Regions from separate parts of the Rossellomorea sp. NS-SX7 genome, predicted to be linked through region 2. Evidence: riboswitches for the same ligand, from Rfam matches in the RefSeq annotation. Region 2 holds a riboswitch; each other region holds the start of a gene.

Region 1 (2,267 bases), 310 kb from region 2:
CTGAATGATCATCCTAAATTAAAGCGTACTTTAGCTTCCCTCACCTATCAAACAGAGAAACGAAAAGAAAAGTTCGCCAGCCAGGTAAGCTCACTCTACAACTACGCTCAAGATTGGTAATGAACCGGAGGGAACTTCCTTACATTAACGTAAAAAAGCACTCTATTAGCCCATTTGGGATTAGAGTGCTTTTTCGTTTTGGAATGTATATTCACTTTGTAGTTCTTGTTTTAGCCAATTTAACATTTTATTTGCATCCATGTTTCCCTGCTGTCCTTTGTCGAATGCTTTTTGCATGACAGAGAGAACATGCTGCTCCTTGCTGACTTTCTTATTCAAAAAGACAACCTCCTACACATTTAAACAGGTTTCTACTACTTTAATACACTAGTTGTCGAAAGTTCAAACATCAATTAATAGATATATTACCATATTTATACACTTACCAAAAGTAAAAACATTAAAAATAGTGACTTTTTAACTATTTTTATCCTTGTGTTTATGACGATAAAAAATAGGGAAGATGGTAAAATATTCGTAGGGTTCTGAATAAAGGCAAAATCATCGAAAGGTGATGACGCAAAGCTATAGGGGCTATCCAACGCCAGCCAGCTACCAAAACCAAGGAGTGATAAAATTTGTCGTTTTTAACACCAGAGGAAATAATGATTAAAAAGAAAAATCGCAAAATTATGATGTACGTAGGTATTTTCACGGTAACAACCATCGTTGTTGCAGGAACCACTCTTCTCACTTATGGGTTCTAATTCTAAAAAGGCGTCTTTTGACGCTTTTTTTTATTGGTTTCTTCTATTATTCTACAATATATGGAAAAGTTCTCGTTTTTTCGATAGAATATTAGATGCAGCCTATACTACTTGGAGGAAACCGCTATGAAAAGAGAAATAAATATTTTCAAGGGGCTAAAAAGTCCTTCTTTCTTTTTCTATGACCTGTCAACCACTGAAAATCCAAAAGGGTACTTAAAGAACATATTTCGTCTGATCCTGTTATCCGTCCTCGCTTTCGGTTTAATTTCCTCGTTCGGTATAGGGATGGACCCACTTTCCAAAAAGCTAAACACACTTGCCCCTACTTTATATGAATTAGAGAAATTTCTGTTCTTCTCAGGAAGAGTCCTAAACGGGCTATTCTATTCCATCATCATCCTTTTTATTCCAAGCATCATTTTCTGGACGATCTCCGAAAAAGGTGAATATCGCAAACTCGTAATCGTTCAAGGGTTAGTCCTGCTCATCCTATTACTCGAGCGTTTAACCTATATCCCATTATCTCTATTTTTCTCACTGGATTGGTTCTCGTCTCCCCTTTCACTTGGAGTCATCGCCCAATACATAACATCGAAGCCATGGGTTATTTATTTCTTGGGAAGTTTCTCCCTGTTCAAAATCTGGATTTTCTACATCCAATACAAAGGACTGAAACGACTCACCGAACAAAAGAATTGGCTCATATGGACCGTCATCTTACTAACGAATCTATTTTTCTGGGCTATCACTGCATTTTTAGCCTATATCGATTTTTCTACATTAATTTAACGTCTAAAGGCTGGGATCATTATGAATAAACGAAAATTATTATATACCGGTCTCTCTTTGTCCCTCCTATTCGTCGGGGCGAATGCATACCTGATTGAAAAAGCAAAGAGCAAGGTTGACCGGGAAGTCAGGATTGAAGAATGGGACGCATTTGATAAAGACGACCTGCAAAAAGAGCTTCCCAAATCCGGTGTCGTCACATCTGCTGAAGAAACCTACCTTTATTTCAACGATGAATTCGGCTCCTTCAAGAAGTTCCTCGTGAAAGAAGGCGACGAAATAAAAGCAGGTACGCCTCTATATGAATATGAAGTAACCGACTATACAGGGCAAAAAGATGTTCTCGAATCAGAAGTCGACCAGCTAGAAGATGAGATCGACAGCATCGAAGACAACATCTCTGATCTCGAACGGCTCGAGAACTCTCTTCCTTCCACTTATGATGAAGAAGAGATGCCACTCGAAGCAAGTGCCCTTGAAACAGAATATGATATAAAGAAGGAGATTGCCTCCCGGGAACTTGAGATTGACCGCCTGGAAAATCAAATCGACAGTCTGGAGCGTCAAATTTCCGACTTGCAATCATACGAAACGACACTGACAGTTGAAAGCAGCGGTGAGGGGATCGTTAAAGAACTTTCCCACTCCGTCCAAAATCCACTGATCACGATTTCTTCTGAAGCTACGGTGGTCACGACTGATCTGACG
Region 2 (2,267 bases):
ACGGTGTCATCTTTCCCCAGTTGAAGAAGTTCGAGTACGTTGTTTACCGGTACCATTTCCTGCCGCTTTGGGTCGAGCAGTTTTGATGCTTTGTGGTGTTCAAAAAGGTGTCCGTGTCCTTGCATGGTTGGTCCCTCCGTTTTGTTGGTTTGGTTTTTAGGTAACGACGGCTGTTTATGCAGGCTTTTGACGAATGATTGTTTTATTCTATTCTCTTCACTATTACTGATATATAGACGCGTAAGAATCATTATCCCTAGTTGGATACCCTCTTATGTATGTAAGTATGATGCTTTTCTCGGCACCAATCAAGTAGAAGAACTTTTTTTATTCTGCTTTGAGTTTAGTATTTTTGAACTATTACTTTATCTTCACTAACAATTAACAGTATAGGAACTGTAGTCGATAATAAGGATAAGGTGGATTTCTTTTTGACAGGGTTCTGTTGAAAAAGGCAAACTTTCTGAAAAGGAAGGACGCAAAGCTTCGGGCCTAAGGCGGATTTTATTATTCCGCTAGGGTGGCCGGGCCGCCAACAAAAGATAAAAGGGGAAATCATGATGACTTTTGAAGAACTGCAAACGATTAAACGTCATATAAGTAAGTTAAATGCACTGATTGAATTACGGAACGATGATCAAAAGCATGCAGGAGAGTACATTCAGCTCATACGCTCTTTTTTGCGCATTCAGCCTAGAGAAGCATACTTGCCAATGATGGAAGTGATGACGGTGATCAAGTATCAAAAGCCGGCTATCTTTCAATTTTTGAAACATCACGGTCAAAGAGACCACCATTTTGAGCTTCTCACAAACATTACAATGGATATACGTACAGCTGAAAAAAATCTAGAACAATGGCTGTCAAAGTCTGCATAATTGAGGATGGACTTTTACGAAAGAGGATTAATAAAAATAACAAAAAACCGGCGGTCAAAGAAGTTGACATCCGGTTTTTATTATATAATCGCTCTTTCATCTGTACTGACATTTCTTGAACCCTTTAGCGCTTCTAAAATGAGCATCAAGTAAAGTCCTGTGTTTCCGCCTCTGCGATCGATCAGCTCTATGTCGTCTACGATTCTCTTAACCTCTTCACAGCCAAGTCTGCTCATTACCATGTCGCTGATTTCTTCCGCTGTATAGGAGCTGTACTTCTTTAAAGAGGAACGATTTCTCCTGCAAAAGCTTCTCAATTGTCTACTTACATCAGAAATATTTACTTGTTCCATCTTCATTTCTCCTTTCTTTATTCAAAACCATCTTGGTTCCCTGCAGTGACGGTGGACTCATTATCTAAATAAAAGAGCCCGCCAAAAAGAATGGCGGGCTCTAAATAAAGCTGACGATTGTCGACAGCGTTCATTTATCTTCCAATCCTTTTCGGTAACCCGGCGGTCATAGTTTTAAAAAAACGTTAGATCCGTGGCTTTGCGTCCTAATCTTTCGAATTAGTTTGCCGTTATCGAAGGTTGCTTCGTAGTTCAAATGACACATTCAATACATCCACAATAATACTATAGTACCAATATGAAACACAAAATAAAAGAGTTTTTTGTGCGAAAATTTTCTTTTTTCGACATTTTACTTCATTATACATTATATCGTATTATTTGTAAGGTTCAGGAAGTATTCTTTTATGAATATTAAGGGTTGAAAAATCTACAGAGATTTGTTTACTTTATACACTTTTATCCAAAAAAATCCTGCCATAAACTTATGGCAGGATTTTGATAGACTATTATTCTATTAGAAATTAATGTATTGGCGCGGGTTAACAGAGTTGGATTTCGATGCATTCCATGAACCTGCATGAAGTTCAAAGTGTAAATGCTGACCGAAGGAGTAACCTGTGTTACCCATATAGCCGATTTGCTGACCTTTGTCTACAGGCTGGCCACTGCTTACTGATGAAGAAGCCATATGGGCATACACTGTAGTAAAGGTTTTTCCGTTGATTGAGTGAGTGATGTATACAACGTTACCGTAGCTTGAGCTGTATTGGCTCTTGATGACATATCCGTCAGCTGCTGCAACGATTGGAACACTCCCTCTAGACGCCACATCAATTCCATAGTGGTAGCGAGCTTTACCATTAAGGGTATCCCATCCGTACTCAGTCGTGATTGAGCCTGATGCCGGTCTTGTCCAAGTTCCGGAGCTTACAGGTGTGCTTGGTGCCGTTTCAGTAGATTCACCGCCACTGCTTGTAGATTGAGCAGCTGCACGCTTCGCAGCTTCTGCTTCAGCCTGTCTCTTCTTCTCAAG
Region 3 (2,267 bases), 320 kb from region 2:
TAGGGAGATTTGCCATTTTCGAGGTGAAATCCGTCCAAATATCGGAAATCAGACTTTTTTCACACAATTTGATATTAGGGATTCTATTCTTGCTATGATATAATTTTTTTAACTAAGCTCTTTCGTATACAGTACTTTTTTCAATCTTAAAATAATCAGTAATCACCAGTTTTGAGCTGTATTCGAAAAGAGCACGTGCACACACTTCATTCAGAGTTCTGCACAACGTACGAGAATCTACACCCCTTTTGAAAATAGACTTTCCATTAAAAACCTATTTATAGGAGATGTTCGTTCATGAAAACCTTTAAAGTGATATCACTTCAGGTAGTGGATAATGATGAACTACAGGATTTTGAAATTGAGGACGGTTTAATCATCAATAAAGAGGATGAAAAGGGTACTTGGCTTGTGGAAACGTATATGTCACAAGACCACATTGAATTTTTCCAAAAGGTCCAGCAGCGAGAGGATGACTTGGAAATACAGGTCGTCATTTCCCATAAAGCCAATGATCCCGCCGCATTCATGACGTCCATACGCTGCATTAAGAAAATGAACGGACGGATGAGTATCTTATTTGAAGGAAAATTAAAGAAACAGCGCAATGAGTACGCCGAGTTATTATTGGACGACTTGCTTCAAAAAGGGTATTCAGGAGATGAACTGGTGAAAGAATTTCGTGAAAAGATGGTGTCTAAGCCGCGTATTCCAGCTACGTCAAAACCGAGCGTCTGATTTTACGAAAATGTGTAAACTTATTGTAGAGCAGATGTTAACGGTTTGTTATAATAGGCTTATCGATACGATTCAATAGGCAGGTGTCCAAGATGATCGGGGAAAGAGTAAAGAAATATAGACAGGAAAGACGAATGTCTATGACAGAACTGGCTGAAAAAGCTGGGGTTGCTAAATCATATCTGAGCTCTATTGAGCGCAACATTCAACAAAACCCATCTATTCAGTTTTTGGAAAAAGTCTCTGCCGCTTTGGGAATCTCGATGGATGCATTATTACACGATGAACCCGAAAATACAGCAGTCGATCGCGAATGGATCAAAATTGCAGAGGAAGCGATGGATTCCGGTATTACGAAGGAACAATTCCGTGAGTTCATTGAATTTAATAAATGGAAATTGGGCAACAAATAAGTCTTGCAGCTTCTGCAAGACTTTTTACATTAGACGATCTTATACTCATTTGCTTTTTTGCCATGAATTTGAATAAATTTTCTAATATCATTCTTTGAAATTCCTGCCTCCAGTGCCTGTCTCACTAGTTCCACCCATTCTAAATCAAGCTCACGTTCCTTCATTTAGATCCCCTCCCCAAAATACATTCATGTATTTCAGGCAATCCAGCCATCTTAGTCCCCCAATGAGCACTTCGCCTATGTATATACCTGTTAGTATGTACGCATTTTCCTACCTTAGATCTGTGACTTTGCGTCCCTATTTTTCAATAGGTTTGCCTTTATCTGAGTAGTTCATTAGAACTATACCCATTATACTGCTCAATAATCTTTTTTAGTGTTATTTTTTGTCTATTCTGATAATTAATTTTATACTTTATCTTACATATTCAGTTGTTTTTTGACACCAATCTTTAATACTTTTATAAGAACTTGTCTTTCTTTCTCATGCAATAAAAGTATTTGTCGAAGCTTTCGTTTATTTCTTCACTTTGTGTTGCTGATAAGTCTCCAGTTTCCTTTTCAATGGAAGGACTTTGTCATTAATATTTTTTAAAGTTTTGGAATCGTAGAAGGAATGGTTCGTTAAATCATTTCCGCAAGATGGACAAACCCATTTACCTATCTCGCTGCTGCTATACGAACTTCGAGTGCAACGGGAACATACTTTTTTATACATGGTTGTATCCTCCTCTTCTATAAAAATCGCCTCTTGTTCTTTTTAGTGAACATATCATTATTATAAAGCAAATTTTTATTAACAAAAGAATCAAATTAGCTTAATTATTCTTAATAAAGAACATTTTATGTGTTTTTACTCCCGATATCTTCTGTTTTCTCGATATTTCATATTTTCTTTTATCTTTTTTGTTCTATATAATGAATATAATAGTACATAACTGGAGTGATGTGTATGGTGGGGGATCGAATTAGAGAAATCCGCTCCCAAAAGAATCTGACGATTAATGAATTGGCACAGCTTTCCCAAATTTCTAAGTCATATATCAGTTCAATTGAAAGAGGGCTGCAAAAGAACCCCTCTATTAAAGTTCTTCAAAAACTAGCCGAAACCCTC

Evidence for each region. A riboswitch is a leader RNA that binds a small molecule or an ion and turns the genes downstream of it on or off. The one in region 2 is predicted to bind cyclic di-GMP.
Region 1: another riboswitch for cyclic di-GMP. It lies ahead of ACUXV2_RS18495 (hypothetical protein); the one in region 2 lies ahead of ACUXV2_RS17130 (hypothetical protein).
Region 3: another riboswitch for cyclic di-GMP. It lies ahead of ACUXV2_RS18540 (anti-repressor SinI family protein); the one in region 2 lies ahead of ACUXV2_RS17130 (hypothetical protein).

The regions. Positions count from the first base shown of each region.
Region 1 is NZ_CM128249.1:3,742,710-3,744,976, forward strand. It holds gene ACUXV2_RS18485 (helix-turn-helix domain-containing protein) at 1-120, shown strand, start outside; gene ACUXV2_RS18490 (hypothetical protein) at 181-339, opposite strand; cyclic di-GMP riboswitch class I at 545-620, shown strand; gene ACUXV2_RS18495 (hypothetical protein) at 894-1,559, shown strand; gene ACUXV2_RS18500 (efflux RND transporter periplasmic adaptor subunit) at 1,581-2,267, shown strand, end outside.
Region 2 is NZ_CM128249.1:3,437,603-3,439,869, forward strand. It holds gene ACUXV2_RS17120 (class I SAM-dependent methyltransferase) at 1-125, opposite strand, end outside; cyclic di-GMP riboswitch class I at 444-537, shown strand; gene ACUXV2_RS17125 (hypothetical protein) at 561-878, shown strand; gene ACUXV2_RS17130 (hypothetical protein) at 959-1,231, opposite strand; cyclic di-GMP riboswitch class I at 1,382-1,470, opposite strand; gene ACUXV2_RS17135 (murein hydrolase activator EnvC family protein) at 1,749-2,267, opposite strand, start outside.
Region 3 is NZ_CM128249.1:3,753,134-3,755,400, forward strand. It holds gene ACUXV2_RS18530 (YwpF-like family protein) at 298-738, shown strand; gene ACUXV2_RS18535 (helix-turn-helix domain-containing protein) at 831-1,151, shown strand; gene ACUXV2_RS18540 (anti-repressor SinI family protein) at 1,181-1,315, opposite strand; cyclic di-GMP riboswitch class I at 1,349-1,482, opposite strand; gene ACUXV2_RS18545 (helix-turn-helix domain-containing protein) at 2,106-2,267, shown strand, end outside.